One region of the Paenibacillus sp. FSL H7-0714 genome, then DNA from elsewhere that is predicted to be linked to it. Evidence: a T-box and tRNA genes for the amino acid it is inferred to sense, from the RefSeq annotation. Region 1 holds a T-box; the other holds one or more tRNA genes.
What was found. The T-box of region 1 lies ahead of pheS (phenylalanine--tRNA ligase subunit alpha). A T-box ahead of a tRNA ligase gene usually reads a tRNA of that ligase, here a tRNA-Phe.
Positions count from the first base shown of each region.

Region 2: it encodes a tRNA-Phe, which carries the amino acid that the T-box ahead of pheS (phenylalanine--tRNA ligase subunit alpha) is inferred to sense. The anticodon was not compared.

Region 1 is NZ_JBBOPT010000001.1:1,834,711-1,850,857, reverse strand. Features, by position in the region: gene NST34_RS08120 (GGDEF domain-containing protein) at 1-1,052, opposite strand, end outside; gene NST34_RS08115 (cupredoxin domain-containing protein) at 1,372-1,722, shown strand; gene NST34_RS08110 (hypothetical protein) at 1,900-3,957, opposite strand; gene pheT (phenylalanine--tRNA ligase subunit beta) at 4,157-6,601, opposite strand; gene pheS (phenylalanine--tRNA ligase subunit alpha) at 6,945-7,979, opposite strand; T-box leader at 8,040-8,326, opposite strand; gene NST34_RS08095 (hypothetical protein) at 8,596-11,157, shown strand; gene NST34_RS08090 (efflux RND transporter periplasmic adaptor subunit) at 11,216-12,592, shown strand; gene NST34_RS08085 (ABC transporter ATP-binding protein) at 12,589-13,287, shown strand; gene NST34_RS08080 (ABC transporter permease) at 13,284-14,456, shown strand; gene NST34_RS08075 (diguanylate cyclase domain-containing protein) at 14,897-16,147, shown strand, end outside.
Region 2 is NZ_JBBOPT010000001.1:6,180,754-6,196,900, reverse strand. Features, by position in the region: rRNA gene NST34_RS27785 (16S ribosomal RNA) at 1-1,274, shown strand, start outside; rRNA gene NST34_RS27780 (23S ribosomal RNA) at 1,508-4,436, shown strand; rRNA gene rrf (5S ribosomal RNA) at 4,510-4,626, shown strand; tRNA gene NST34_RS27770 (tRNA-Ile) at 4,685-4,761, shown strand; tRNA gene NST34_RS27765 (tRNA-Asn) at 4,765-4,840, shown strand; tRNA gene NST34_RS27760 (tRNA-Ser) at 4,846-4,938, shown strand; tRNA gene NST34_RS27755 (tRNA-Glu) at 4,955-5,026, shown strand; tRNA gene NST34_RS27750 (tRNA-Val) at 5,033-5,108, shown strand; tRNA gene NST34_RS27745 (tRNA-Met) at 5,126-5,202, shown strand; tRNA gene NST34_RS27740 (tRNA-Asp) at 5,229-5,306, shown strand; tRNA gene NST34_RS27735 (tRNA-Phe) at 5,314-5,389, shown strand; tRNA gene NST34_RS27730 (tRNA-Thr) at 5,410-5,485, shown strand; tRNA gene NST34_RS27725 (tRNA-Tyr) at 5,491-5,576, shown strand; tRNA gene NST34_RS27720 (tRNA-Trp) at 5,585-5,658, shown strand; tRNA gene NST34_RS27715 (tRNA-His) at 5,695-5,770, shown strand; tRNA gene NST34_RS27710 (tRNA-His) at 5,811-5,883, shown strand; tRNA gene NST34_RS27705 (tRNA-Gln) at 5,905-5,979, shown strand; tRNA gene NST34_RS27700 (tRNA-Gly) at 5,986-6,060, shown strand; tRNA gene NST34_RS27695 (tRNA-Cys) at 6,073-6,146, shown strand; tRNA gene NST34_RS27690 (tRNA-Leu) at 6,161-6,239, shown strand; gene NST34_RS27685 (AraC family transcriptional regulator) at 6,373-7,122, opposite strand; gene NST34_RS27680 (BMP family ABC transporter substrate-binding protein) at 7,449-8,588, shown strand; gene NST34_RS27675 (ABC transporter ATP-binding protein) at 8,691-10,253, shown strand; gene NST34_RS27670 (ABC transporter permease) at 10,246-11,292, shown strand; gene NST34_RS27665 (ABC transporter permease) at 11,289-12,227, shown strand; gene NST34_RS27660 (nucleoside hydrolase) at 12,272-13,225, shown strand; gene NST34_RS27655 (ADP-ribosylglycohydrolase family protein) at 13,229-14,626, shown strand; gene NST34_RS27650 (methionine ABC transporter ATP-binding protein) at 15,003-15,764, shown strand; gene NST34_RS27645 (methionine ABC transporter permease) at 15,757-16,147, shown strand, end outside.

The sequences.
Region 1 (16,147 bases):
ATCTCCGCTTCATGACTCTCAACACAATTGACCACTCTGTTCTTACCTTGCTTTTTAGCGGTATAGAGCGCTTTGTCCGTTTTACGAAAAAGAAGCTCTTTCCCATCCCCAAGCTGATAATCACAAATTCCAATGCTGACAGTAATCGGCTTATTCCCAGCCTGCAAATGCTCGATTTGAGCAATATTGATCCGTAATTTTTCTACAGCCTCATAAGACTCTGAAAAACTTTTGTCTGTAAAAATCACAGCGAATTCTTCACCGCCATACCTAGCCGCAAAATCATTTAACTCAATCATACCGCCCACCTTGTCCGCAATTACCTTAAGAACAAGGTCCCCAACCCTATGTCCGTAGGTATCATTAACTTGCTTAAAATTATCTATATCGAAGAGCGCCAGCTGTAGTTGAAGGTTGTTGCTTTCACATTGCTCCAATAATGAATCCAAATATTCATGAAAGGTTTTATGATTATATAGTCCAGTGAGTGCATCTATCTTCAGCAGCTTATCCGAAATAGCCCTCTCCACCATTAGATCTTGGCCTTCCTTCGTTAATCTCTCCAGATTTACACGCGCTTCCCGCGCACGAATAATTACAGCAAGAGCCATCCCTACAAATATTATAAACACACACTCTACTATTAAGAATTCAAGCAGCGGTTTATGTAGGAATGGCCGTTCCAACCCGAAATATACTCCCGCATAAAACACAATACTAAATAGTCCCATTAGATACAGGAGCTTACGATCAAAATAAATAAGAGCGACCATAATCGGCATCATGAGCGTCATCTGAGCACCATCGACAAAAGGCTCTAATACAAAATACATAAGGTAGGACACTAAAAACCCACAACTAACCACCCCATATTTAGGGGATTGTTTACTATAACGAAGCCACAGCTCCGCAGTAATCATAAGGACCACAATTAGTAAATTACAAGCAATAAATAAGTGCCATAGATTCGTGTCCATGGTTGTTTTTATTTGAAGTCGGTCAATATTCGACAAAAACAGCAACTGTGAGAACAATAAAAGAATAACTACCATCCAATAACCTTTTAAGATTCTACGGTGCCAAACCTCCGTATTTAGCGTATCGTTAGTGCTTGAAATATGTATCCCCTACTTTTGTACGTTAATGTAATAGCTTTCATTATAATAAATTTTAGTTATATTTTCATCATTTATTTGCAATTTACGACAAAGTTTGAACAGTCTCCCTTGTTCACGGATTTTTCACATTTAATCAAAGCGCTTACTTAAATTTTAAGTTATGATGTCTACATAATTGTCACATTTTCACTATGCTTGGACTTCTTAAGAGGAGGTTTGGATCATTAAAAAATTTGCAATTCTACTTTCAATTGTGTTCGTTATAGCACTTACAGCCTGTGGAAACAGCAATGATAGTGCTGCTGGCAATGCTAACACATCGGAGCCGGAGATCGAGGCAGAAACAGAACTTACAATTACAGCTACGAATTACAGTTTTGATCAGGAAGAATATCATCTAAAAAAAGGTGTACCCGTCAAAATTATTTTTAAAAATGATAGCGGCAATCACGGTATCCTTATCCCTGAATTTGAACTCCAGCTTAATAGCAAAAAGTCCTCGAAAGTAATTGTTCCAGAGGAAGCCGGCACATTCGAAATGACCTGTTCGATTATGTGTGGATCCGGACATAGCGGCATGAACGCAAAAATCATTGTGGAATAGATGAATCATTAAAAAGCCGATCGTTAGGGAATTGCCCTGACGATCGGCTTTTTAATGAAGTGAGAAATATAAGACATGGTGTGAATCTTATTCTTTCGAATATATTAAACAAAGAGGGCTGACCTGAAATAGATCTCTCTACACATCAGGTACAGCCCTCTTTCTTGCATCCGACATTCAACTGTCCTGTTCGATCAGTTGAATCCATTCATTATATTCATTCTGAAGCTTGGCATATTCCTCTTGAAGATTACGATGCTCATCCGTCATCTTCTGTAGCTCATTTTGATGCATCTCAAACTGGACCTGTAGCAGACGAAGTTGTCCTTGGGCCAATTCATAGTTCTCGCCGACTTCACCAAGCTGCTGAAGCACCTCACTGCGTTCACGTTCAATAGATTTCTGCTTAGCCTCAGCCTCACCGGCCTCCTGCTGCCAAATATCTATCTCTTCACGCAGCTTCGCTTCCAAATCACTCCACTGCTGCTGTCGCTCGAATAATTCCTCGTACTTTTGCTTCCATGAAGCGCCGTACGCCTCTGCTTCCCTCAGAACATCCTGCTGCTCTGCAACCGTAGCAGCGGCCTCAAGGCTAGCTTCAGACAATTCCTCTAAGCGTCGAGCTGTCTCTTCGCCTTCTTCTTGCAGCAGTTGATATCTTTCCTGTAGACGTTCTCCATCTTGCAGCACTTCATCATATTGAGAGATCAGTTCCTCATAGCGTTCACGAAGTGCAGACAGTTCCTTCTGAACCTGTCCACCTTGTTCACGGAGTGCTGCAGTTTCGTGTTCTGCATCTGTACGAAGCTGAGCTTCCCGATCTAACTGTTGTACTAAACCATCCGCTTGACCACGAAGGATCTCAATCTCCTTTTGAAGCGCCAAAGATTTCTCTTCGGTCTCCAGTAGGTTCATTTCAAGCTCACTAATATCTTCCATCCGTTTATCCGAGAGCTCCTGCCAATTTGCTGCCTCCGCCATAGATCCAGCGAGTTCTTCCTGAACACGGTGCAGATTGTCATTCGTTTCCTGTAGTGACTTCCGCAGCTCTGATGCTTCATTCTGAGACTGCTGATAACGCTGGCGCAATTCTTCCAGCTCTTCATTCAACAGCGTGCCTAGCTCAGTAGCAGTACGCAGCTCCTCACTGAGCTGTTCTTCACGTTTAACCACCGCTTCATATTGTCCGAGCAGCGTCTGACGAGCATCTCGTTCACTCTTAAGACTGGCTTCAGCCGAACGGAGTCTAGACTGAAGTTGTCCTGTTCCACCACGAAGCTCAGCCAGCTGTTTCTCGAGCTCTTGAATGTTTTGCTTATGTCTATGTTCCTGAGTACCTTGTGACTGACGAAGTTCCTTATTCTTAGCAAGCTCCCGTTGTAAAGCTTCCCGTTCTTCAGCCAATTCCTTGCTTAGCTTCGTTGTCGTGCTCTCAAGCTCCTTACCCAGTGTCAACTTCGTCTTCTCGAGTTCCTTACCTAATGTTGATTTGGTTTCCTCAAGCTGTTTCTCTAAGGTTGATCTGGTCTCGGTTAACTCAAGCTCTAGAGCAGACAAGGAGTCTGAATTCTCCTTAGTCAGCGTCTCACGGATGTTCTCCAGCTCTTGCAAATGCGCTGCCTTCTGCTCTTCCAACTGCTGTAGACGGATGGCTTCTGCATTCGCTAGTTCCTCTCGATGATTCTCACGCATAGCAGACTGTTCAGCCTCATAACTTGCCCGCAGTTCCTGCAACTCCAGCTCACGCGCAAGCAGCTCCTCTTCCAGCTTCTCTCGTGCGGCTTCAGCCGCTTGGGTTGCCTCTTGCAGCTGGTTAGCATGTACTTTACGCTCATTCTCCTGAATTTCCAGATGACGCTTGCGCTCTTCTTCAACCGCAGCAATCAGTCGTGTAGCTTCTTCTTTAGCCGCCGCTTCAAGGCGTTCATATTCTTCTTGTCGCTCCCGCTGAACCTCCAGCAGGCGAGATACTTCCAATCGCAGTTCACTGCGTTCACCTGTCATCATGTTGAGTTCATTTTTAAAATCCTGAACCTGAATAGCCTGCTCCGCCATATGTACTGCTGCAAGCACCGCTATGCGCGGCGTATCCAGTCTGTTGTGTGATTTAGAAATCGTGCGCATATGTTCGTCAACATAACGGGCCACTTGTTTCATATATTCAGTGCTGCTTCCGACGAGTTTATAGGAAGTTCCGTATATCTCCACGGCGACACGTGTCCGGTCCATAGCCACAGTTGTGCCCTCCTTTGTATGTGTGCGGATTCTAAGTTAGTCTTACTGTTTCTATTGTAGCTTTTTTCTTAAGCATTTGGCAAAATCCCTTGTAATCAATAGATTCTCGCTGATATCCTCCGCATTTCACTCTACCCAGAAAAAGCCGCAGCGAATCTCAGTTTCTAAATGGATTCGCTGCGGCTTTACACAATTCCTGCTATTTTCTTAATTCTGCACCAAAAGTTTGTTGAAGGACTGATAATAGCTTATCATGCACCTCTCCAACCTCTTCATCTGTCAATGTATGTTCACCGTGACGATACAGCAGTGAGATCGCAATACTCTTCTTTCCACTCTCTAACTTGCCACCAGTGTACACGTCGAATACCTGTACGGATTGCAGCAAAGTTCCTCCGTTTGCACGGATGGAAGCTAGCAGATCGCCTGCTGGTACCGTTGAATCTACAACCACTGCAATATCCCGTTCCATACCTGGGAAACGTGGAAGCTCATTATATTGCAGACGGCTTTGCGTGTTATCATACAGCGGCTGCAATAGAATCTCGGCTACATAAGTATCCACTAGATCAAGCTCTCTTTGCAGTTCCGGATGAAGCTGGCCCATAGTTCCAATCTTCACACGACCCTCGTCTCCGACTAAATATACCGATGCGGAACGTCCAGGATGATACCCTTCTGGACTATCTCCCTCGTAGATAATTCTGTCTGTAAGACCCAAATAAGCAAATACAGATTCCAGCGCACCCTTCAAATCAAAGAAATCTACAGGCTGTGCAGAAACGTTCCATTGCTTCACGGTTAGGCTACCGCTAAGCAACAACCCCAGCACCGGCAGTTCACGCGGCTGACGAGTCAACTGTTCTTCATCTGTGAAGAAGACATTGCCGATTTCAAACAACGCTAGATCGCTTTGACGACGGTTGGTATTATAGCTAGCAATATCCAATAGTTGTGGCAGAAGGCTAGTACGCAGTACACTGCGTTCTTCACTCATTGGCATAGCCAATTTAACCGCTTGTGAGCCTTCTGATAACTCAGGGAACATTTTGCTTTGTTTCGGCTGGATGAAGGAGTAACCCATCACTTCCTGATAACCGCCATGTGACAACAGGCGACGCAGTTCACGGCGGAGTGATTGCTTATGCGTCAATGCGCCTGGCGTTGTAACACCTTCAATCAGAGTCGTTGGAATATTGTCATACCCGTACAAACGAGCAATTTCTTCGATAAGGTCAACATCATAGCTGATATCGCCACGTCTAGTTGGCACCTGAACTTCGATCAATCCTTGTGCAGTATCCCCGCATTTGAAATGTAGACGACCAAACAAAGTCTTCACTTCTAGCAAGGACAGATCTGTTCCGAGATAACGGTTCAGCTTCTCCAAGGACAAAGTAAGTACCTTCTCTTCTCCTGCGACTGTTCCTGCTTGCACAATTCCTTCATGCACAGATCCGCCAGCATAACGCGCAATAAGTACTGCAGCGCGATTCAATGCAGGGATCACTGCATTTGGATCCACTTCTTTCTCGAAACGAAGCGATGCTTCCGAGCGAAGTCCCAGTTGACGCGAGGTTTTACGAACGGTTCCTCCGTCAAACTTAGCAGATTCCAGAACGAGATTTACCGTCTCAGCAGTAACTTCCGTATCCTGACCTCCCATTACTCCAGCCAGAGCTACAGCCTTAGCTCCATCAGCGATAACGAGCATATGTGGCTCAAGCTTCCGTTCTTGGCCATCAAGTGTAGTCAGGACTTCACCTTCGTGAGCAAGACGAACGCCGAGTTCTCCGCCTTCTATTTTATCTGCATCAAAAGCATGAAGCGGCTGTCCGTATTCGAGCATCACATAGTTAGTGATGTCAACGATGTTGTTAATTGGACGAATCCCTGCCGCCATCAGACGATTCTGAATCCACAGCGGGGATGCTGCAGGTTTAACACCTGAGATATAACGAACTGCGTAATGACTGCAATGTTCTTCATTCTCAATCTTAACGGAAATAGATTGAGCAGCTGCTCCGCTGATCTCAATCATTTCACTCGCAGGATCTGGTAATTTGATGTCACGTCCAAGAATCGCGCTCACTTCATAAGCAGCACCAATCATACTTAGACAGTCTGAACGGTTCGGAGTCAGATCGAATTCCAGAATTTCATCATCTAGACCCAGCAACTTTGAAATATCTTGACCGATCTCTGTACCTTCAGGAAGTACAAGAATTCCTTCTTGCTGCTCTTTAGGAAGCAATTTATCATTGAGTCCCAATTCTTTAGCCGAGCAGATCATCCCTTGTGATAATACCCCGCGCAGCTTCGCTTTTTTGATATCCAGCCCTGGCAGCTTAGCGCCAACAAGAGCTACAGGAACGGTTTGTCCCGCAGCTACATTCTTTGCGCCACAGACGATTTGCAGATCTTCACCTTGACCTGCATCCACGATACATACGTTCAGTTTATCCGCATCAGGATGCTTTTCTTTCGATTTCACATAGCCGGTTACGATGCCGGAAATCCCTTTATTGCGGCGCTCTACTCCGTCAATTTCAATGCCGGCAGCGGTAATCTTCTCCGCTAGCTTTTCGGCGGTTACTCCTTCAATCGATGTATAATCAGCCAACCATCCGGTTGATACTTTCATGTCCGCTCACTTCCTTTATGTTTCAGATGTATTTATCTACTTGCCGTTCGATCTGCTTCCTGTGGGAGTAGTACAATTTAGGATTACTCGATCAAAGCTTCATAACCGTCCTATTTAGAGCAGTCACTACGAAAAATATTGGACTTCCGATCGCTGTTATCCTCAGATTTCCTGATTAAAACCACTTCTCGCGGTAGAAATCCGAGGATAAAGGCGAACGCTGGCGCTTCTACAGTTCCAAAATTTCTCTCCGTTCCTTCTATTAATAGTCTTTTATTAAGCAAGATCAGTAACCCAATTGCTACTTACTCCTAACCCGTCAGCCAGCTCGCCCACCAAAAATCTAAACGCCCTTGAACTGCTTTACAAAACTCATATCGTTGTTATAGAAATGACGGATGTCATCGATGCCGTATTTAAGCATAGCAATCCGTTCAACACCCATACCAAATGCGAAGCCGCTATACTTAGCAGGATCATAGCCACCCATTTTCAGAACATTTGGATGTACCATGCCGGCGCCAAGGATTTCTAACCATCCGCTTTGCTTGCACAGTCTGCAGCCATCGCCGCCACATTTGAAGCAGCTTACGTCCACTTCAACGCTTGGCTCGGTGAATGGGAAGAAGCTCGGACGAAGACGAATGTCTGTATTCGGGCCGAACATTTCTTGTACGAATTGCTGCAAGGTGCCTTTCAGATCACTCATCCGAATGTTGCTTCCAATAACCAAACCTTCAATTTGATGGAACTGGAAGGAATGCGTTGCATCGTCATCATCGCGGCGGAATACTTTACCCGGGCAAATGATTTTAACTGGAACTTCACCGTTCATAGCCTGCATAGTACGAATCTGTACCGGAGACGTTTGAGTACGCATAAGCAGGTCATCCGTTAAATAAAAGGAATCCTGCATATCGCGTGCCGGGTGATTTTTAGGCAGATTTAGGGCTTCAAAGTTATAATAATCGGTCTCCACTTCCGGGCCTTCAGCCACACGGTAACCCATACCAATGAAAATATCCTCAATTTCCTGAACCACTCTGCTAAGCGGGTGAACGCCCCCTTGCTGCATGCGGCGACCTGGCAATGTTACGTCTACTTTTTCAGCCTGTAGACGTTGCTGAGTCTCTTGCTGTTGAAAAGTCTCTTGCTTCGCTCCAATAATCTCCTCAATGGCACTACGCACCTGATTCGCTACTTGCCCGATAACCGGACGCTCCTCAGCACTAAGTCCTCCCATACCACGTAGAACTTCTGTAAGCTCGCCTTTTTTACCGAGATATTTCACTCTTAGGTCATTCAAAACCTGTGGATCCATAACCTCCTGCAACTTAGCCAGCGCTTCAACCTTCAATGCTTCCAACTTCTCTTTCATGGCCGTGTACAGCCCCCTTCAATCATTGTCTAGTTCAACAAAAAAAGGCCTTTCCTCCCGGTAAGGGACGAAAAGACCGTGGTACCACCCTTGTTAGACAAGCTGATCTGTTCCCCTTAAGAGCTTCATTCCCTCTTTTAGCTGGACAGATACCTATCTCACTTTATACAGAAATAACGGTCTGTGACCGGTTTCCCCTACGCTTCCTTACAAGGCAATCTTAAGGAATTCAAGGAACTGCTCCGGAGTGAACTTCGACAGCTCTGTATCCTAGAAACGCTCTCAATCACCGGCGTCTCCTCCCTGTAAGTCAGGCACTGTGTACTCTTCTCCATCACTGCATTTCACAATTCAATCTAATTGTCAGGTATCTCTTTTATGCAAGAGATATGTCTGTTTATTATATGCAAAATCTGTCGTTTTGACAAGTTCAAGCATAATTAGGGCAATTTTTATCTGGCTTTAAGCTGGCTTTAAGGTTCAGAGCCATTTTGGGGACTTTTTTTCAGCTAACGTTCAGCGGAGCTTGATAATTTCCATTATTAAGAAGGCATGGTTGTACTCAATCATAAATCACCTTCAAAATACAAGGACTTTCATACCGGGAGGGAATTACATGCATGCACGAAGAACAAAAGTAGCTGTGATCATACTTAGCGCAGCAGTTCTGAGTCAAGCTTCAGCGTATGGAGCATACGCGGCATCAACTACTACTTCATCCACCAAAACAGCAACTGCCACCACTGTATCCACTCTGGATAAACTCGGCTCGATAGCTTTAAAGAGTAACTTTAGTGTGAAGCTGACCGATGTTGGCTTTTTGACTCAGGATGGCGGCAATATTCTTACATACACCCTCAGCTATAACAATGGGAGCGGAAACAGCATCAATCTTGTGGACTATTTCTCTAAAGTAACTACTGCAGGAGGAACCGTTATCCAAGGAAGCCCAGTAACCAGCAGTGCAACCATCAAATCTATCCCCTCCAAAAGCAGTCAATCCGTAACCTATTACGCAAACGTCGGTAAATCCACATCTTTAAATGGAGTGAAGATTTCAGTATTCGGTTGGGATTTCAGCAGTACTGATTATCAAAAAAAGCTGGGGACCTTCACCTTGCCTGTGGCTTTTTCACAAGCGGTCGCTAGAGGCCAAAGTAAAAAGATAACCTTGAATAATCAGCCCGTAACAACCAAAACAGAAAGTCTGCAAATTTACAAATATAACGGTAAGGTATACGCCAAAGTAGGTGTGAGCTTAACCAATCAAGGAACCAAAGTGCTAAGTGATCCTGGACTTAAGGGATACCTCGCATCTGCAGGAGGATCTGTATTTGAATTAACGCTTGATGATACGAGCAGTAACTACAAAGTACAGCCACAGGAAAAAAAGACGATCTACTACATGACGGAAATTCCCTCTTATATGAAGACAGACAATATGACTCTGCAGTTTGCTGGAGAAGATACCTCATTAAAAATTGCTTTGCCCATCGTCACCTATAACCTTCCCGCTGCTACCACACCAGATCTTGTCGTAGCTAGCAATGTCATCAAGAAGCTTACGATCAACAATAATACTGTCGAGACGCAGTTAAAAAGCGCCAATGTCTATGCCGACAACGGCACCGCGAAGTGGACGCTGCAATTTCGAGTAAAAAATAGCGGCAACAAGGCGATTACTTTGCCTGCTTATGAGTTTACCGTTAAAGCCGCTGAGGGATATAGCTTTCCGTTGGACACGAAGGCTTTCGCAAACCTTACACTCAAACCCCTTGAAGAAAAAATAATTGAGCTCAGTGCAGAAGTTCCGCTAACGATAGCTCAAGGAACGCTACAGCTGCAAATGACTGAACCCGCTGTAGAGGGTAAGATCATTTTTCCTACAGCCTATTATCAGATTCCTTACACACTCCAAACTAACAATTGGCAGGATACAGAATACGCGGTGGAGAACAGTTACGGCACATTTGCTGTCAAGCTTGAGAACATCCAGCGGCTACCTTGGGCAGACAAAGATCAGCTTGTAGCTAAAATCAATATTCGCAACACGAAATCGACCTCTGTGCAGCTTCCTGCATTTACAAGTGTCATTAAAGCTGGTGAGAGTGATATTAGCAGCACTTCCCAAGTCGTCACAGAAAGCACGCAAACCATACTCGGGCCAAATGAATCCGCAGACGTTTATGTCGTGGCCAATGTTCCTTACACCTACCAGTTCAATCAATTAAAAATAACGCTGCAAGAAACCTCCGGCGAAAGCAAAATTAATTTTCTTTCTTTAAGTACAAATCAGTTGGACAGCCGTGTTCAGGAAGTTGCAGCACTAAGTTCCTTCCAAATTGACCTTGAAAGTAAAAAAGCAGAAGTGTTAGAGCGCCGGACAACGGTTTATCAGGGTGCAAGCTCCAATATCATGTACACAGAACTGGAAATGAACAGTGAGGAAACACGTAAATCGGAGCAGGCTCAACTCGTAGCTTATTACAAAACGCCTGACAATCAATATTACGAAGCCGAGGTCAACCAGTCTACCACTTCCACGAGCCCTAACGGAAAAAATCTGGTTACCGTCTGGACTAAGCTTCCACTTGGAGTAGATCCTTCTCAGCTTGTTCTTTATGTCGGTGAAGGGGTATCCGAAGGAAAACTTACGGCTCCTGGCGGGAAATCAACGGGATATATCAATACGGTGTCACTGGCTCTAAATAATGTTGCGGTGGAGTCAAAAAGTAATCTTTTGGATGTAGAATTGTTCCCTTATACCCTATCCGTTACAAATGCAGTCGCCTCCGTCACTGGTGGAAAAGATACGCTAAGCACTGTCCTAACCTACAACCTGTCGAGCAGCACGCTTTACGAATCGGGTACCTATGAGCACAAGCTTGTACTAGAGCTGATCGACCCCTTCGGACAAACGATGGAGAAGACATTAACACTGGGCACAGATCTACCATTAGGGAACTTCAAGTCATACACCACAACATTCACAAGCAATCTTTACAAAACTCTAGGTGGCGGCGCGATCCAATTGAATGTATACGACGAATTCCAAGGTCATCGAAATTTGCTGGGAACTGGGACCTATGTTGTCACTTATCAGGCAGCGTCAACGACTTCAAACAACAATTCCACTTCAAACACCGATTCTAGTGCTAACAATCCATCCGACACTTAGTAAGTGTGCGAGGTGTGGCCTATGTTAAAAGAAATTTGATGATCTATGGAGGAAAGAAATGAAGAAGAAAAAAGTGTTGCTCTGGACCATCGGAGTAGTAGCTGTAGTAACAGCCGGATTGTTGGTGTATACATTTTTACCTGATAAGAGCAGTCAGGCTGCTGAAGTGCCCGTTAATACAGCCACGGTTACGAAGGGCGATATCGTAGTAAATGTATCTGGAGCAGGCTCCGTCACGGCCACTGAAACAGGAAAAGTGAAAACGAAGGACGCTGGAACCGTAGCTGAGGTGCTTGTCAAAGAAGGCGACAATGTGAAAAAAGGTCAGACATTAATTACCTTCGAAGGCGATGATTTGAGCGACAATCTCAAGCAGGAACAAATCTCTCTTACCTCGCTTGAAGAGGATCTTCAGGACAAGCAGGAGCAGTATAAGAAGCTTGCCGTGGCAGGTGCCTCCGAGGATGAATTAGCCAGTGCCAAACGTTCGATTGAAAAAGCGAAAACGGATATCGCTTCTCAAATCGAAAAAATTGCATCTGTACAAGAGGATATGATCCCTCCAGATCCCCTTACCGCCCCTATTGACGGAACTGTTACAGCAGTTAACATAGCCAGCGGTGAAAAAGCGATGGATGGCTCTGAACTCATCGATATCACCGATTATGCTAATTTAAGCGTCATAGTGCAGGTGGATGAGCTTGATATTCCTACAGTGAAAATAGGGATGCCTGCTACCATTTCATTGGATGCCCTGCCCGACACTGAATTCAAGGGGAGTGTTACTAAGATTGCCAAGGAAGGCACCGTCTCGAACGGAGTCTCCCTCTTCGATGTTACCGTTGGCTTAACCACCTCCGAAGGTGCCCTTGTAGGGATGTCGGCAGAAGTTTCAGTTACAACAGCTGAGAAAAAAGATGTATTAACCGTACCTATTGAAGCTGTTCAAGAAAGAAATGGCAAGTACACAGTTTCTCTCCCTTTAACAGCGGGTTCAGCGGGTTCAACCGATTCCTCAAAAGCCTCTAGCGAGGGCCAAGCACCGATGCCTAGCGGGGCTCCTGATGCTCGCGATGGCGCTATGCCTAGTGGAGCGCCTGATGCTCGCGGCGGTACTATGCCTAACGGAGCAGCTGGCACAAGAAACCGTGGAAATAGTAATCAGCGAACAGTTTCCGTCGAAGTGGGCATCCATGATGAGAGCAGTATTGAAATTGTCAGTGGGCTTAATGAAGGAGACAAAGTGATCATCCCTACTGTCATCTCTACCAAAACAGGTACAACTAGTACTGAGATGCAAATGCAAGGTGGCATGGGCGGTATGGGTGGCGCCGGTTTCGGCGGCGGCGGCTTTAGTGGCGGTGGTGGCTTCAGTGGAGGTGGTACTGGTGGCACGGGCGGAGCACCTGGTGGTGGCGGAGGTGGCAGTAGATGAGTGCTTTAACGCCACTGATCCAAGTCCAGAATATGACCCATGGCTATACTATGGCCGGAGAAACTATGACAGTTCTAAAAAATCTTTCCTTTACAATCGACTTCGGAGAGTTCGTAGCGATTATAGGTCCTTCCGGTTCTGGAAAATCAACACTAATGAACATGCTCGGGTGCCTGGATGTATCGGATGAGGGAAGCTATCTTCTAGACGGACAAGAGGTTCGCAAGTTATCCGACAACAAGCTGGCAGTTATCCGGAATGAGAAGATCGGCTTTATCTTTCAAAACTTCAATCTCCTCCCCAAGTTATCTGCTGTCGAGAATGTGGAGCTTCCGCTAATATACCGCGGCCTCTCACATCGAGAACGCAGAGAAACAGCGCAGCAAGCACTCCTTAAAGTTGGTTTGGAGGAGAGAATGCATCACCGACCTTCTGAGCTTTCAGGAGGACAGCAACAGCGTGTAGCGATTGCGCGAGCCATGGCTGGATCTCCCCCGATTCTACTTGCAGATGAACCTACCGGAGCGCTTGATACGCGAACTGGACAAGAGGTCATGCAGATGATACGAGAATTAAATGAGCAGGGTCATACAATCATCCTAATCACACATGACCTCGAAATTGCAAAGCAAGCAAAGCGGATCATTCGTATTCAGGATGGCAACCTCGTAGAAGATCGGAGGAATGCGAGGTGAAATTATTTCAAAGTATGCGGATGGCTCTAAAAAGTATTTACAGCAGTAAAGTAAGAGCTTTTTTAACGATGCTGGGTATTATTATTGGTGTATCATCCGTTATCATCCTCGTTTCTGTGGGGCAGGGAACTACTTCTCAGATTACGGAGCAGCTTAATGGACTCGGAACAAATCAACTGACGGTAAACATCACTGGCCGTGGGGCTACCACCTCCCTCACCTATGAAGAAGCTTTGGCACTTGGAGATATAGAGGGGATAGAAAATGTAGCTCCTGTGATCAGTGGCAACGTTACAGCCAAGCATAATACTGAGATTGTTAGCGTTACTGTTGAGGGCATTACACCTTCTTATGAGGACGTTAAGGATTTTCATGTACAGTCAGGACGTTTCCTGCTTGATATTGATACGGAGTACCGGCAGAAGGTAGCGCTAATCGGCACAGGTACGGCTGAGGATTTATTCGGCACAGATGATCCAGTAGGCCAAAAGGTACAGCTAAACGGGATCAGCTATAAAATCGTCGGTCTTTTGGAAGCGAAAGGCTCTAGTCTAAGTGGTTCCAACGATGATATCTTATTGATCCCTATAGCTACTGCAGAACGTCAGTTAAAAAGCAAAGGCGTACGTTCCATCACAATTGCGACGACTTCAGCAGACACTGTAGCTACCGTAAAAGATAAACTAGAGAGTACACTGGATGCTAAATTTAATTATGCGGATAATGCTTTTAGTGTCTTTGACTCTCAAGAGATGCTGGAAACTGTAAATTCTACGACAGCTACGCTTTCAATGGCACTTGCGGGAATTGCCGGCATTTCTCTGTTTGTCGGGGGGATCGGCATTATGAATATTATGATCGTATCCGTTAATGAAAGAACAAGAGAAATTGGTATCCGCAAAGCAATCGGCGCCAAAAAGCTCGATATTCTCGCTCAATTCATGATCGAATCCATTGTGCTTAGCGGATTAGGTGGGGTGATCGGTGTTGGCATTGGAGTCGCTGGTAGTTGGTTACTAGGAAAGTACACTTCACTTACAGTATCCATTGCTTGGGATATGGTACTGATATCTTTTGTTTTCTCCTTGCTTATCGGCGTGATTTTCGGAATGATGCCTGCGAACAAAGCCGCACGGCTTCGCCCCATTCATGCACTACGTAACGAATAGTAACTTCAAGTCAGCTGCCACAGTCATTATTATGACTAGGCAGCTTTTTTTTAACATAACAGAACTCATATTTTTGGGGCTGAGCTGGGTATCATTTACGAAGGCGTTGGGTAATAGGATTTATGGATTTGAATATAGATAAGGCAATAGGCCCATACCATAATCATTTAAATTTTTTATTATTGATATTTATTTGAGGAAGCGATTGCTCTATAAGTAGGACGTCCTATATACTTGTTGTACTACAAACTGCGATCCACACACAATTTATCTTTCCCATGCCTCAATTCCCACTATGTTACAACACCTCTTTTTTTTACATAATTACTCTCAACATCTTTGCCTGAAAATAAAACACGCCTGCCACAAATGGAAGTTCCGCAGGTTATAGTTAGCAGCAATAAGATTTGTTAAACATCTTATGCGGGGAGAAGATGACCGTGGCTGGATTTTTCGATATCAAAGTAACACGCAAACTAATCTTTATTTTCGCTGCGATCTCCATTCTACTGGTTGGAATTAGTGTAGCTTCTTTACTCTATCTAAATCACACCATTAACAGAATGTCAGATTCTTTATATGAAGATGTATTTGAGAACTCTGAGCTCATACTGAGCGCTGATCGTGATCTGCATCAAGCCGCAATCGCTCTCCACTCCTCCATGAGCTCGAACCTCACTGACGCTGAACGTGATCAGTTCATTCAGGAATTTAAGGACAATAATCAACAAGCACAAGAACGGGTAGGCCTAGCAAGTTCAGACATCAAATCTATCAACAAACCCTACAGTGATTTGAAACAGGCAAATATACTTACTGAATTAGAGAACGAGCTCCATGCCTTCGAAACATCCCTAGTCCTATGGAAGAGTACAGGAAGTAAATTGATAGCTGAACGGATGCAAATCGGATGGGACCCTGCTTCATATCATGCTGTAAGTCTGAACATGCAGTTAAATGAAGTCAGAACTCATCTAGATCAATCAGAAGACCTGATAGACACCTACGCTTTACAAGTAACAGATGGGTTCCAAGATAAAAAGAGTGCACTCTTTGCGCTATACTCATTGGTCTTCTTTATTCTGCTTCTAGTTATTATTTATCTGGGTCGCAAAATCATTTGGCTCAAAAATGAAATGCTGGAGGAACAAACACTCTATCAGCTAATCGGTGAAACCATGTCTGACTTTATTATTTTGACTGATCCTAACGGGTTGATACTATATAGCTCCCCTTCACATTCAAGTATTCTCGGCTATGTTCCTAAAAAGGGTGACCCACTCTCCAACTACATTCGTGAACCGGAAATTGCTTGGGCTAAACTAAAGAGTGTCGTTCAAGGAACCCCTCGTATCTCAGAGCTACGAATGCGTGGAGCTGAAGGGCAATGGGTATGGCTGGAAACGAAGGTGTCGCCTGTTCGGGGAAGCAATAATTTCCCAGCACAATTTATGTTAGTGTCCCGTGAAATTACACAACGGAAGCAATACGAAGAACGATTACATAAGCTAGCCTTCTATGATCATTTAACCGCGATTCCCAACCGTGCTCATTTCAAAATGTACATGGAGAATCTCATCAACCAACCCGAGGAACGGAGAAAGAATATTGCACTCGCATTGCTGGATTGTGACAGATTCAAGCAGCTAAACGATACCTTAGGACATCTGGCCGGAGACGAATTTCTCCAA
Region 2 (16,147 bases), 4.3 Mb from region 1:
AAGGCGACGATGCGTAGCCGACCTGAGAGGGTGAACGGCCACACTGGGACTGAGACACGGCCCAGACTCCTACGGGAGGCAGCAGTAGGGAATCTTCCGCAATGGACGAAAGTCTGACGGAGCAACGCCGCGTGAGTGATGAAGGTTTTCGGATCGTAAAGCTCTGTTGCCAGGGAAGAACGTCCGGTAGAGTAACTGCTATCGGAGTGACGGTACCTGAGAAGAAAGCCCCGGCTAACTACGTGCCAGCAGCCGCGGTAATACGTAGGGGGCAAGCGTTGTCCGGAATTATTGGGCGTAAAGCGCGCGCAGGCGGTCATTTAAGTCTGGTGTTTAAACCTTGGGCTCAACCTGAGGTCGCACTGGAAACTGGGTGACTTGAGTACAGAAGAGGAAAGTGGAATTCCACGTGTAGCGGTGAAATGCGTAGATATGTGGAGGAACACCAGTGGCGAAGGCGACTTTCTGGGCTGTAACTGACGCTGAGGCGCGAAAGCGTGGGGAGCAAACAGGATTAGATACCCTGGTAGTCCACGCCGTAAACGATGAGTGCTAGGTGTTAGGGGTTTCGATACCCTTGGTGCCGAAGTTAACACAGTAAGCACTCCGCCTGGGGAGTACGGTCGCAAGACTGAAACTCAAAGGAATTGACGGGGACCCGCACAAGCAGTGGAGTATGTGGTTTAATTCGAAGCAACGCGAAGAACCTTACCAGGTCTTGACATCCCTCTGAATCCACTAGAGATAGTGGCGGCCTTCGGGACAGAGGAGACAGGTGGTGCATGGTTGTCGTCAGCTCGTGTCGTGAGATGTTGGGTTAAGTCCCGCAACGAGCGCAACCCTTAACTTTAGTTGCCAGCAAGTAATGTTGGGCACTCTAGAGTGACTGCCGGTGACAAACCGGAGGAAGGTGGGGATGACGTCAAATCATCATGCCCCTTATGACCTGGGCTACACACGTACTACAATGGCCGGTACAACGGGAAGCGAAGCCGCGAGGTGAAGCCAATCCCATCAAAGCCGGTCTCAGTTCGGATTGCAGGCTGCAACTCGCCTGCATGAAGTCGGAATTGCTAGTAATCGCGGATCAGCATGCCGCGGTGAATACGTTCCCGGGTCTTGTACACACCGCCCGTCACACCACGAGAGTTTACAACACCCGAAGTCGGTGGGGTAACCCGCAAGGGAGCCAGCCGCCGAAGGTGGGGTAGATGATTGGGGTGAAGTCGTAACAAGGTAGCCGTATCGGAAGGTGCGGCTGGATCACCTCCTTTCTATGGAGAATAGTCTTCTGCAATGAAGACATTCAAATTGGAAGTTAAACTTCCAAATCTCAGGTTTAGGCCTGTTACTCACTCGTTGCTCAGTTTTGAGAGTTTAAGCTCTCATCTTTAAACTTGATCCTTGAAAACTGGATACCGAAACGAATTTGCGTTTTAGAACATCTTTTAGCAACTTGTGTAAACAAGTAAATGTTATTAGTGAGATTTTTCTTAGGAAAAATCAAGGTTAAGCTAATAAGAGCACACGGAGGATGCCTAGGCGCCAGGAGCCGACGAAGGACGTGGCGAACAACGAAACTGCCTCGGGGAGCTGTAAGCAAGCTTTGATCCGGGGGTGTCCGAATGGGGAAACCCAGCTGTGGTAATTCGCAGTTACTCATCTCTGAACACATAGGAGATGTAGAGGCAGACCAGGGGAACTGAAACATCTAAGTACCCTGAGGAAGAGAAAACAATAGTGATTCCGTCAGTAGCGGCGAGCGAACGCGGAACAGCCTAAACCTAAGAGCTTGCTCTTAGGGGTTGTGGGACGTCTCACATGGAGTTACAAAGGAATATGGTAGGTGAAGAGGTCTGGAAAGGCCCGCGATAGAGGTAAAAGCCCTGTAACCTAAACTGTGTTCTCTCCGAGACGGATCCCGAGTAGTGCGGGGCACGTGAAACCCCGTATGAATCCAGCAGGACCATCTGCTAAGGCTAAATACTACCTGGCGACCGATAGTGAAACAGTACCGTGAGGGAAAGGTGAAAAGCACCCCGGAAGGGGAGTGAAATAGAACCTGAAACCGTGTGCTTACAAAAAGTCAGAGCCCTATCTATGGGTGATGGCGTGCCTTTTGTAGAATGAACCGGCGAGTTACGTTTAACATGCAAGGTTAAGTCGAGAAGACGGAGCCGCAGCGAAAGCGAGTCTGAATAGGGCGATTGAGTATGTGGACGTAGACCCGAAACCGTGTGATCTACCCCTGTCCAGGGTGAAGGTGCGGTAACACGCACTGGAGGCCCGAACCCACGCATGTTGAAAAATGCGGGGATGAGGTGGGGGTAGCGGAGAAATTCCAATCGAACTCGGAGATAGCTGGTTCTCCCCGAAATAGCTTTAGGGCTAGCCTCGGTATAAGAGTAGTGGAGGTAGAGCACTGATTGGGTGCGGGGTCCGCAAGGATTACCAAGCTCAGTCAAACTCCGAATGCCATATACTTATTGCCGGGAGTCAGACAGTGAGTGCTAAGATCCATTGTCAAAAGGGAAACAGCCCAGACCATCAGCTAAGGTCCCCAAGTGTGTGTTAAGTGGGAAAGGATGTGGAGTTGCACAGACAACCAGGATGTTGGCTTAGAAGCAGCCACCATTGAAAGAGTGCGTAATAGCTCACTGGTCGAGTGACTCTGCGCCGAAAATGTAACGGGGCTAAACACACCACCGAAGCTATGGCTAGATACGTATGTATCTGGGGTAGGGGAGCGTTGTATGTGGGTTGAAGGTGTACCGTAAGGAGCGCTGGACAGCATACAAGTGAGAATGCCGGTATGAGTAACGAAAAGATCAGTGAGAATCTGATCCGCCGAAAGCCCAAGGTTTCCTGAGGAAGGCTCGTCCGCTCAGGGTAAGTCGGGACCTAAGGCGAGGCCGAAAGGCGTAGTCGAAGGACAACAGTTTGAAATTACTGTACCACCGTAATCCGCTATGAGCGATGGGGTGACGCAGGAGGGTAGTGACGCGGACTGATGGATATGTCCGTCTAAGCAGTGAGGCTGATGTGTAGGCAAATCCGCACATCATTAAGGCTGGGCTGTGATGGGGAGCGAAAATTACAGTAGCGAAGGTCATGATCTCACACTGCCAAGAAAAGCCTCTAGCCAGGAGAAGGTGCCCGTACCGCAAACCGACACAGGTAGGCGAGAAGAGAATTCTAAGGCGCGCGGAAGAACTCTCGTTAAGGAACTCGGCAAAATGACCCCGTAACTTCGGGAGAAGGGGTGCCCCGGTAGTGTGAATAGCACGAGGGGGCCGCAGTGAAAAGGCCCAAGCGACTGTTTAGCAAAAACACAGGTCTGTGCGAAGCCGCAAGGCGAAGTATACGGGCTGACGCCTGCCCGGTGCTGGAAGGTTAAGGGGAGTGGTTAGGGGTAACCCGAAGCTATGAACCGAAGCCCCAGTAAACGGCGGCCGTAACTATAACGGTCCTAAGGTAGCGAAATTCCTTGTCAGGTAAATTCTGACCCGCACGAATGGCGTAACGACTTGGGCGCTGTCTCAACGAGAGATCCGGTGAAATTTTAATACCTGTGAAGATGCAGGTTACCCGCGACAAGACGGAAAGACCCCATGGAGCTTTACTGCAGCTTGATATTGAATTTGGGTACGATCTGTACAGGATAGGTGGGAGCCGTAGAAATCGGAGCGCAAGCTTCGGTGGAGGCGCCGTTGGGATACCACCCTGATCGTATCTAGGTTCTAACCTAGTACCCTAATCGGGTACGGGGACCGTGTCAGGCGGGCAGTTTGACTGGGGCGGTCGCCTCCTAAAGAGTAACGGAGGCGTTCCAAGGTTCCCTCAGAATGGTTGGAAATCATTCGAAGAGTGCAAAGGCATAAGGGAGCTTGACTGCGAGACCTACAAGTCGAGCAGGGACGAAAGTCGGACTTAGTGATCCGGTGGTACCGCATGGAAGGGCCATCGCTCAACGGATAAAAGCTACCCTGGGGATAACAGGCTTATCTCCCCCAAGAGTCCACATCGACGGGGAGGTTTGGCACCTCGATGTCGGCTCATCGCATCCTGGGGCTGAAGTAGGTCCCAAGGGTTGGGCTGTTCGCCCATTAAAGCGGTACGCGAGCTGGGTTCAGAACGTCGTGAGACAGTTCGGTCCCTATCTGTCGTGGGCGCAGGAAATTTGAGAGGAGCTGTCCTTAGTACGAGAGGACCGGGATGGACGTACCGCTGGTGCACCAGTTGTTTCGCCAGAAGCATGGCTGGGTAGCTACGTACGGACGGGATAAGCGCTGAAAGCATCTAAGCGTGAAGCCCCCCTCAAGATGAGATTTCCCAATTAGTAAGACCCCTTGAAGACGACGAGGTAGATAGGTTGGAGGTGGAAGTGCAGTAATGCATGGAGCTGACCAATACTAATCGGTCGAGGGCTTATCCTATACTTAATACGCAAATTCAATTCGGATTCAGTTTTCAGGCATCAAGCCTGAGCATTTACGCTGTAAATGCCCGTTTGGTGGCGATAGCGGAGGGGTTCCACACGTACCCATCCCGAACACGACCGTTAAGCCCTCCAGCGCCGATGGTACTTGGACCGAAGGGTCCTGGGAGAGTAGGACGTCGCCAAGCGGACAACCACATTACCCGTGGTATTTTTTTTGCCCTTAATATTGATGTGTCTTAAAAAGGGCCTTTAGCTCAGCTGGTTAGAGCGCACCCCTGATAAGGGTGAGGTCGGTGGTTCGAGTCCACTAAGGCCCACCATATTCCCTGATAGCTCAGTTGGTAGAGCACTCGACTGTTAATCGAGTTGTCACAGGTTCGAGTCCTGTTCGGGGAGCCATTTATGGAGAGGTGTCCGAGTTTGGCCGAAGGAGCACGATTGGAAATCGTGTAGGCGCCACAAGCGTCTCGAGGGTTCGAATCCCTCTCTCTCCGCCACAAAGTTTATTAGCATGGCCCGTTGGTCAAGGGGTTAAGACACCTCCCTTTCACGGAGGTAACATGGGTTCGAATCCCATACGGGTCATAACATGGAGGCTTAGCTCAGCTGGGAGAGCATCTGCCTTACAAGCAGAGGGTCGGGGGTTCGATCCCCTCAGCCTCCACCATATTCATTTAAGAACGACGCGGGGTGGAGCAGCCCGGTAGCTCGTCGGGCTCATAACCCGAAGGCCGCAGGTTCAAATCCTGCCCCCGCAACCAATTTTCATCAAGTAATTATATCTTTTGGAACCGTGGTGTAGTTGGCCTAACATGCCTGCCTGTCACGCAGGAGATCGCGAGTTCGAATCTCGTCGGTTCCGCCATTTTCTTGGCTCGATAGCTCAGTCGGTAGAGCAGAGGACTGAAAATCCTCGTGTCGGCGGTTCGAATCCGTCTCGAGCCACCATATAGTATACAACTTAATATGCCGGTGTAGCTCAATTGGTAGAGCAACTGACTTGTAATCAGTAGGTTGGGGGTTCAAGTCCTCTCGCCGGCACCATCTTTGGGGGATTAGCGAAGTGGCCAAACGCATCAGACTGTAAATCTGCTCACGTACGTGTTCGGTGGTTCGAATCCATCATCCCCCACCATTTTTTTTAGGGGCATAGTTTAAAGGTAGAACAACGGTCTCCAAAACCGTTGGTGTGGGTTCAATTCCTGCTGCCCCTGCCAATCTTTATCTAAAGTCTTTCTCTAAAGTTTAATATGGCGGTCGTGGCGAAGGGGTTAACGCACCGGTTTGTGGATCCGGCATTCGTGGGTTCAAGTCCCATCGGTCGCCCCATTTACTTTAAGAAGAACAGCAACAATATTAGTTTAATATGGCGATTGTGGCGAAGTGGTTAACGCACCGGATTGTGGTTCCGGCATTCGTGGGTTCGAGACCCATCAGTCGCCCCTTTTATTTTAAAATGTTATTGGGGATTAGCCAAGCGGTAAGGCAACGGACTTTGACTCCGTCATGCATAGGTTCAAATCCTATATCCCCAGCCATTTTATGCGGACGTGGCTCAGCGGTAGAGCATCGCCTTGCCAAGGCGAGGGTCGCGGGTTCGATTCCCGTCGTCCGCTCCAAAGTTTTCATATGGCGCCATAGCCAAGTGGTAAGGCAAAGCTCTGCAAAAGCTTTATCCCCAGTTCAAATCTGGGTGGCGCCTCCATTAATTTCATATGTGCCGGCGTGGCGGAATGGCAGACGCGCTCGACTCAAAATCGAGAGGGAAACCGTGGAGGTTCGAGTCCTCTCGCCGGTATATCAAAAAGGTTTGTAAAGTCGCTTGTATAAGCAACTTTACAAACCTTTTTTCTTTGTCTTTGAGCTTTTATTCTTAAGCCGTTGAATTAGAGGCGTCTCTAATCAACGGCCTTTTTGTGTGGAGTGTTGTTTTATTGACTGCTTAGTCGGAATGCTCGTGGGGTGAGACCAATTTCACGTTTAAACATATTGCAGAATTGGGCGTCATTCACAAACCCAGCAGCAGCTGATACTTCAGAGATATGCATTTGGGTATGTTGCAAGAGAGACTTTGCATAATCCAGACGTTTCAATAGTAGATAGCGCAGAGGTGAAGAACCGAATCGTTCTTTAAATAAATGGCGGAAACGATCATAGCTGTATCCAGACATCTCAGAAAGTGTTGCGACCGATAGCTTATGGCGGTAATGCTCATTCATATAGTTTAGAACATATTGGACTCTGTCTTCCGTTGGTGATTGAAACCCAGAGGCGCTAAGAAGCCGTATCAGATGAACAGTGATTTCGCTCATTTGAAGGTTCAATAGTTCAGAGAATCCATCTTGTTTGCGCGCAAACTCTGCTTTCATTCGAAGCAAGATCTGTAGAACAGTATGGTCTTTATCATCTTCATATACGCCCTGCAAATTCTCCATATTTGGGTGATTTGAATGGAAACCTACAAATAGTATAGTAGCATCCTCGCGATGATTCTCATCATGTTTATGATTGGGTGGTATCAGCGCGAATGAAGAAGAACGAAAATGATAACTTCGGGAACCTACATTGGTAGTTCCTAATCCGTTTAAATAATAGACTAGTTCATAACATTCATGCTGGTGTGGTGGAATATAGGTATTAACCTCATGTGCTGCATTTACAATATATAGAACACGATCCATGATGAGCCTCCAATAATTATGTTTTAGCCGAATCGTACAAAATTATGACCGAAATCATATAATTATTTTCATTAATATTTGATATGATCGTATCAAGAAATCCGAAGATTAGCAACCTGACTGGCCATCTCGTTCGGAAATTAGTCGGATTATTCGTAAAAATTATAATTTTCTCTCTTTTTTTGAGTGTATTCGTTAAAATCATTAAAATTTTGACAATGTTACATGAAAAATGAGAGTTTCCATCTAAATCGTGAAATATACAACGGACTAAGAAGGAGAATCTCTCAAATTACTAACCAACTATAAATAGGGGGAATAGAAAAATGAAAAAGAAAGTTCTTTCTTTGTTGTTACTAGTAGTAATGGTAATGGTCACAGCCTGTGGAAATAATACGTCGAGTAATGGATCTTCCGCGAATGCAGGATCTAACGCAGCTGAAGGTGGAGAAACAGGTTCAGGGGATAAACTCAAAGTTGTACTTCTGATTCCAGGAACGCTTGGAGATAAATCTTTCTTTGACTCTGCGAATAGCGGTTTGCAAAAGGTTAAGGATGAGCTGGGTGCAGAAACAAAAGTTGTAGAAATGGGTGTCGATAAAACGAAATGGGAGCCTACGTTTAACGATATCGCCGCTGAGGACTGGGATGTTATTATTTCTGGCGGATCGGAAATTACAGAGATGTTTAATGCAACGGCTGAATTATATCCTGACAAAAAGTTCATTAACTATGATACCGATATAGATGAAGCACCAGAGAATATGTACAACATGTCTTATGCAACAAATGAAGTATCTTTTCTAGCAGGTGCTGTAGCGGCGCTAGCTACACAATCGGATATGGAAAATGCTAATCCTGAGAATGTGATCGGTTTTGTAGGCGGCATGGACATTCCAGGAATTAACGCTTTCTTGGTAGGCTACATTCAGGGCGCTCAATATGTTGATCCTGATGTGAAGGTCGCTGTATCATATGCTGGCGATTTCGTTAACCCGGCTAAAGGCAAGGAGCTTTCGCTGATTCAATATAACTCCGGTGTGGACGTTATTTTTAACGTGGCTGGGGGTACAGGTCTTGGGATCTTTGATGCAGCTAAGGAGAAGAAGAAATATGCTATCGGTGTAGACTCCGATCAGGCGATGTTGCTTAACGATACAGATAGCGAAAAAGCAAACTTGATCGTTACTTCTTCTATTAAAAAGATTGATAGTGCTATTCTGGGTGCCGTGAAGAGATTACAAGACGGTACACTTGAGATGGGTAAACGTGATGTGTTGAGCTTTGTAGATGATGGTGTAGGCATTGCAGAGAATGAAATCTATAAAAATATCTTTCCTGCCGATCTTCAGGCTAAAGTTGAAGAAGTGAAGCAAAAGCTGATCAATAAAGAAATTACAGTAGATAACGCGATGGGAATGGAAACCTCTGAAGTAGAAGCCATTCGTAACGCAGTTAAGCCTTAAGTATAGCTATAAAGTGATAAACCTACAGTTGGAGATTCTTCTTTTAGAAGAATTCCAGCTGTATATTTTTGCAGACCTCCAAGTCGAAAGGCGTTGAGACCTATGAACAAAGCTCTGCTGGAAATGCGGGGAATTACCAAGGTGTATCCCAATGGTGTCGTTGCAAATAAAGACGTGCATTTTTCTTTACGTGAGGGAGAAATTCATGCGATTGCGGGCGAGAACGGCGCTGGTAAATCAACTTTAATGAAGATCATGTTCGGCATGGAAGAGCCTAGTGAAGGTGAAATCTTTATCAAGGGTGAAAAAGTGAAGCTGCAATCTGCTCAGGATGCCATTGATAGAGGGATTGGTATGGTTCACCAGCATTTTATGCTGGTCCCTTCTTTTACGGTAGCAGAGAACATGGTGCTGGGCATGGAACCTCGTAAGGGCGTTGGCATCAATTATGCAGAAGCTGTACGCATGACCGAAGAGACTGCGAAAAAATACAATCTGGCAGTGGATCCAAAAGCAAAAGTGGAGGATCTCACGGTTGGTATGAAGCAAAAGGTTGAAATTCTGAAGGCGCTGCTGCGTGGTGCAAAAATCCTCGTTCTGGATGAGCCGACCGCAGTGTTGACCCCACAGGAAACAGAGGAATTGTTCCGGGAGCTTAAGCAGTTAAGAGAGCAGGGTCATACGATTGTTTTTATTTCACACAAGTTGAAAGAAGTTAAAGCGATCTGTGACAGAATTACGATCATGCGTAGTGGACGTAGTGAAGGTGTCTTCCAAACGAAGGATGTCACGGAGCAAGAAATCTCACGCCTTATGGTGGGCAGAGACGTCGTGTTGAAATATGACAAGGAGATTCTGTCTATTGGGGAGCCGGTACTCACTGTGCAGGGCTTAGATGTAAATGATGCACACGGCAAAGCGTTGCTAACAGATATCAACTTTGCAGTACGCGGGGGACAAATTATCGGGATTGCTGGTGTAGAAGGGAATGGGCAGACACAGCTCATTGAGGCTCTTACGGGTAGCCTAAGAGGGGTCTCAAGCCAAGGCTCTGTGCTAGTGAAGGGAAAAGATATTCGTGAATCGGATATTTTAGATATTCGTAAGCTAGGCGTTTCCTATATCCCAGAGGATAGGATGCATCAAGGGATAGCCAGTGATGCGAGCATAGCGGATAATCTGCTGTCCACTCAGTATCGTACAAAAGCTATGAATAAAGGTCCCTTTTTAAATGGATCACGAATTGCCAAGCTTGCAGTATCACTTGTAGAAGAATTTAAAGTCCGCTGTTCGGGACCTTCTCAGCCAATAGGTATGTTATCAGGTGGTAACATGCAGAAGGTTGTCGTAGCTAGAGAGTGTTCTACAGAACCGCAACTGCTTATTGCAGAGCAGCCGACACGGGGCGTGGATATAGGCGCGGCGCAGTTCATACATCAAAAGCTGTTGGAGCTGCGCTCAGACGATTGCGCTATTTTGCTAGTGTCAGCAGACTTAAATGAGATCTTGGAGATCAGCGATAGTCTACTAGTGATGTATGAAGGAAAGATTGTTGCCTTTTTCGAGGAGCCTTCCAAGGTTAGTGAAGAAGAATTAGGGCTTTATATGCTAGGGATTCATCGACAGGACGAGGAGCAAATCAGGAGGGCCGTAAATCATGTTTAAAGTAAAATATTTTGAATATATTCGAACATCGGCAGTAATCGTAATTGCACTCGCTATTGCTTTTCTGATCATCTCATTGGTCAGCAATCAGCCGGTGAAGACGATTGGGATATTCCTATTTGAGCCGCTATCCAGTAAAGGTCATATCGGTAATGTGATTGAGATGGCCATTCCGCTCATGTTCACTGGGCTAGCAGTTTCCTTGTTGTTCCGGGCAAATATGTTCAATTTGGGAGCTGAAGGGATTTTCTATTTCTCCGGTGTTGTAACTTCCGTGTTGGCTATTCATTTAACGCTGGACGGGTGGCTTCATCCGATCGTAGCTATTGCTGCGGGTTCTATTGTTGGTGCGTTGCTCTCGGCAATACCCGGGATCCTCAAAGCCAAATGGAATGCTAATGAGCTCGTTACATCCTTGATGTTCAATAATATTTTGTTTGGAGTAGGTTTATATCTACTGAACTATCACTTACGTGATGCAAAAGCATTTGCCAATGTATCCTACAAATTCGAGAAAACGGCACTGCTGAGTAAAATGGTACCTGGCACCCGTATTCATACCGGACTTATTATCGTTATCGTGCTTATTATTGCAGCGCATTTATTCCTATACAAGACTAAATGGGGATATGAGCTGCGAATGACAGGCATCAACCGGAACTTTGCACGTTATTCAGGCATGAAGACCGCGAAGGTTATTATACTGGTTCACTTGATTGCTGGTTTTATCGCGGGAATGGGTGGTTCCGTAGAAGTGCTAGGGATGTACAATCGATTCCAATGGACATCGTTACCAGGTTATGGCTTAGATGGTGCTCTTGTAGCGATGTTAGCCAAGAATAATCCGCTATCCGTAATCGGCGCTGCATTGTTCCTTGCATATATCCGGATCGGAGCCGACATGATGGCACGTCTATCGGATGTACCTTCAGAGATGATTTCTATTATACAGGCGATTATCATTCTTCTGATTTCGGCTGAACAATTTCTGAAGTTCTGGAAAAATCGGATGCTCTTGAAGGAGGCGAAGGAAGCGTGAACAGCTTGTTTGATGTAATTTTTACGACTGACTTTGCGTTTTCTGTTCTTCGAGTGACGACACCGATTCTATTCGCCGCATTGGGAGCGTTAATCTCTAATAGGGCTGGCATCATCAACATTGGTATGGAAGGCATCATGCTTGTCGCGGCGTTAGCCGGTGTCATTGTAAGCAGCTACACGCATAGTGCGTGGGTAGGTTTACTTGGGGCTGTGATGTCCGGAACACTGATCGCTGGAATATTAGCTTTTTTCACACTGAAATTTAAAACACATATCATTCTCGGCGGTGTAGCTATTAACATGTTCGCTTCAGGAGGAACCGTGTTTATTCTTTATCTGCTGAGTGGAGACAAGGGTTCTTCTACTTCTCTGGCGAGTAAAGTGCTACCTAGTGTAGAGATTCCTTTACTGAAGGACATTCCGGTGCTGGGGCCTATTCTATCGGGACATCACATTTTGACGTATGTATCTATTATTGCTGTGTTTGTTGTCTACTATCTCTTAAACCGTACACCACTTGGTCTGCGCATTCGTTCAGTGGGTGAAAATCCACATGCGGCTCAATCTGTGGGAGTAAGTGTTGTGAAAATACAGTATATGGCTTTGCTGCTTAGTGGATTTTTCGCTGGTTTGGGTGGAGCTTACATGTCGATGGGTTACCTGTCACTGTTCACTCGCGATATGATCGCTGGTCGGGGCTGGATTGCGATTGCCGCAGAGTCTATGGGGAGAAGTACGACAGTGGGTACGGCGCTGACCTCTCTATTATTTGGTACGGCAGACGCCTTGTCGAATGCGCTACAGGTCTTGAAGATTCCTGCAGAACTGATCGCGACGCTTCCTTATGTAGCAACGGTAATTGGACTAGTGATCTATGCCGTATCTGAGACACGGAAAAAGAATAAAAAACTTAAAAGCCCGCTAGTGAAATAGCGATAAGAGTAACGAGGATTTATACAACTAAGGAGTGAATGACTATGCGAACACCTATTATTATTGACTGCGATCCAGGGCATGATGACGCAATCGCTATCCTGCTTGCAATAGCAAATTCGGAGAAGCTGGATCTGCGCGGGATTACAACGGTTGGTGGAAACCAGATCCTCGATAAAATCACAGAAAACGCACTTAAAGTGATCAGCTTTGTGAATGCTGATATTCCTGTAGCCAAAGGGGCTGCGGGTCCGCTGTTCGGCAAGCTTGTTACAGGTGAGGAAGCGCATGGTGAATCTGGCATGGACGGCCCACTATTGCCACCAAGTAAATTCCGGCCTGTAGAAGAAGGCGCTGTGGAATTCATGCTGAATATTATCCGTTCTTCGGAGGAGAAGATTACGCTCGTACCGATGGCTCCTTTAACAAATATCGCCCTGCTAATCACTGCTTATCCAGAGATTAAGGAAAGAATTGAAAAGATTTCACTGATGGGCGGAGGAATTTCTTATGGAAATGTAACCTCTACTGCGGAGTTTAACATCTATGTAGATCCTGAAGCTGCTCGTATCGTGTTTGAATCGGGTATTCCGATTACCATGAGTGGTCTGGATGTGACCGATAAGGCAGCCATTTTCGAAGATGAGATCGTAGCATTGAAAGAGCGTGGGCCAGTGTCCACTATGGTCGGAGAACTGTTAGATTTCTATTCGATCTTCGGAAAGAAAATGGGCTATGTCGGTAGTGCACTGCATGATCCATGCGCCGTAGCTTGGCTCTTGCACCCAGAACTGTTCGAATCCGAGCATCTATATGTAACGGTAGAGACAGAAGGCAAGCTGACGCGGGGAATGACGGTTGCAGACAAACGAAAGAAGACGGATCGCCCAGCGAATGTAGAAGTCCTGGTGGGAGTAGACCGGGAAGCATTTATGAAGTTGATTTTTGATTCACTGGAAAAGCTAGATCAAGAGCTGCTTGCGGCTGAAGGGAACTAACCTATGGCAGGATGGGAGAAACTTCAGGAGACGGTTCAGTTTGAATTGGTTCAGCGTGGAGAAGAAGGCTGCAGGATTGACGGCTTCGCGGATAAACTAGCAGCTGCAGGTGCCGATGAGATCAAGCTGATGCAAGTATACAACGAGTTGATGGAGCTTACGGTTGCTGAGGACTTTCCTTATGAAGAGCCGTCTTCACTGGAGGAGATTCGTCGTCTTCGTCCAGAAGGTCCACGCAAGCTTGAGGCTGACTGGAGCGAAGCAGAATGGAGAGATAAGTTCTACGGAGCTTGGCTAGGTAGAAGCATCGGTTGCGCACTTGGCAAACCATTGGAGTATTGGGACTACCTCTACGGTAAAGATGGACGTCCGGGTTGGGAGAATATCGAGCTGTGGTTCCGGGGTGCCGATGCATGGCCTATTACTGGCTATACGCCTGGGCATTCACGGGCAGAGGCAGAATATAGTCTTGGTTTAAGTGATTGGACGTATGCGAGTACCAGCGAGACTATTAAGTTTATGGAGAGCGATGATGATATTCGTTACACGGTTCTAGGCCTTATGTTGCTGGAGCAAAAGGGGCTGGGCTGGGATTCTTGGGATATCGGGAAGCTCTGGCATAAACATCTGACATACGCCCAGGTATGTACGGCAGAGACACAGTCGTATATGAATTTTGCGCAGGAAACGTCTCATCTGCATGGTGAGAAGCCTGCGGATTGGCTGGCGCGGCAGGAAAGAGTGCGGATGCACTTGAATCCCTACCGGGAGTGGATTGGTGCGGCTATACGCGCAGATGGACTGGCTTATGGTGCAGCAGGCCATCCTGAGCTTGCAGCGGAGTTAGGCTGGCGAGATGCTTCTTTTTCACATGTGAAGAACGGAATCTATGGTGAGATGTTTAATGCGGCGATGATTTCGGCTGCTTTTGCTGAAAAAGATAACGAGCGTATTCTTGAGATTGGTCTTAGTGAGATCCCTAGTACTAGTCGCCTGGCAAGTGACGTTCTACGAGGTATAGATATTGCGCAGAAGGCCAAAAGTGAGCGTGAGTTGGTAAGTAAGATTTGGGATACATTCAGCCACTATGATGCGGTGCACACCAATAATAATGCTGCTCTTGTAGCTGCTTCGCTGGTCTATGGCGGGAATGATTTTGAAAAAGCGGTCGTTACATCCGTTTACGGAGGAATGGATACAGACTGTAATGGTGCTACAGTGGGTTCTATTATGGGAGCGAAGCTTGGAGCAAGTGTGTTGCCGGCTTCGTGGATTGAACCGCTCCATGATACGCTATATGCGGATCTACCTGGTTTTCATCCGATAGCGATTTCGGAATGCGCGGAGCGCAGCTATCAGGTCTTCTTGAAGATTCGAGGAGAGCTTGGCGAAAAGTCTTAGATCAAGGATTACGAAAAGAATGAAAGGATGTCTTAAGCTATCGAGCTTAGACATCCTTTTTTTTTCGTGGCGATCTAGTTCTTGAAATAGATGTAACAGCGGGTTTAGGAGTTAGGTAACAGGAGAATCCTGATTTGAAGAGGGATTAAGCTCAGTCATTTATTGGGAGATAAGCACGTGAAAATAGTCCGATATAATGGGCTTTTATTCTTTAATCCTTTTAATCTGATATATTATTAAAATAAAAATGATGACACAGAACATAAAATGCCTTATTATTTAAAGAGATTTTTAGTAAAACAGTTTTTAAATAATTATAGTACAAACCTTGGCTTAGAAGGTTTCAGAATAAACGGAAAGGAAGGGGGAGTTTGCAATCCTATCGCTGAGTCGGGTGAGTAAAGGATTCAAGCTGAAGGACGGCACATATCAGGCGGTAGATGATGTATCGCTTGATGTGAAGAAGGGATCGATTCACGGGATTATTGGTGAAAGCGGGGCAGGGAAATCCACGCTGCTACGATTGATTAATCTGCTGGAAAAGCCGGATCAAGGGACAGTTACCGTAGAAGGGCATAATTTAACCGAAATGCCGAGTAAACAGCTACGGAAAGCTAGGGAAAAGATTGGGATGATTTTTCAGCAATTTAATTTGGTCAATAACGTCACGGTAAGCCGCAACATTTCGATCCCTCTGGAACTGGCGGGGGTGCCGAAGCGTGAACGGATGAAGCGGGTGAAGGAATGTCTCGATTTTGTCGGATTGGCTGATAAGGCAGAGCAATATCCCGCACAGCTAAGTGGAGGACAGCGACAACGTGTGGCGATCGCCCGGGCGCTTTCGAACAGTCCAGGACTATTGCTATGTGACGAACCAACATCCTCACTAGATCCAGGAACAACTGCGGATATTCTAGACGTCCTGAAGCATATTAATGGGGGCCTTGGGGTTACGGTAGTGATTGTTACGCATGAGATGGATGTTGTCAAAAGCATATGCACTGACGTATCGGTGATGGAAAATGGTCGAATCGTAGATTCATTCTCACGCCAAGATGGTGATTTCCGGCCTGCTGCAGTCCGTACTGGATCTTACCGGGATCAAATTCTGGGTAAAGCGGGGGAAACGCATGTTTGATAGTGTACTTCAATATCAGGCACAGATGTGGGAATCGATCGGAGAAACTTTTATAATGGTCGGTATTTCTGTTGGTGCCGCACTGCTGCTGGGGCTTCCACTCGGGACGTTGTTGTTTTTTTGCCGAAAAGGGCAGCTCTATGAGAATAAAACATTGTCACTGGTACTCAACAGCATCGTAAATATTATCCGTTCATTTCCATTCCTGCTGCTTGTGGTTGCACTCATTCCGGTCACTCGTTTCCTCGTCGGAACTGCGATTGGAACAATGGCTGCCACGGTTCCGTTATCCATTGTTGCCATTGCTTATTACTCTCGTCTGGTGGAGCAGTCTTTGCTGGAGGTTCCTAAAGGAGTCATAGAAGCGGCGTTGTCTATGGGAG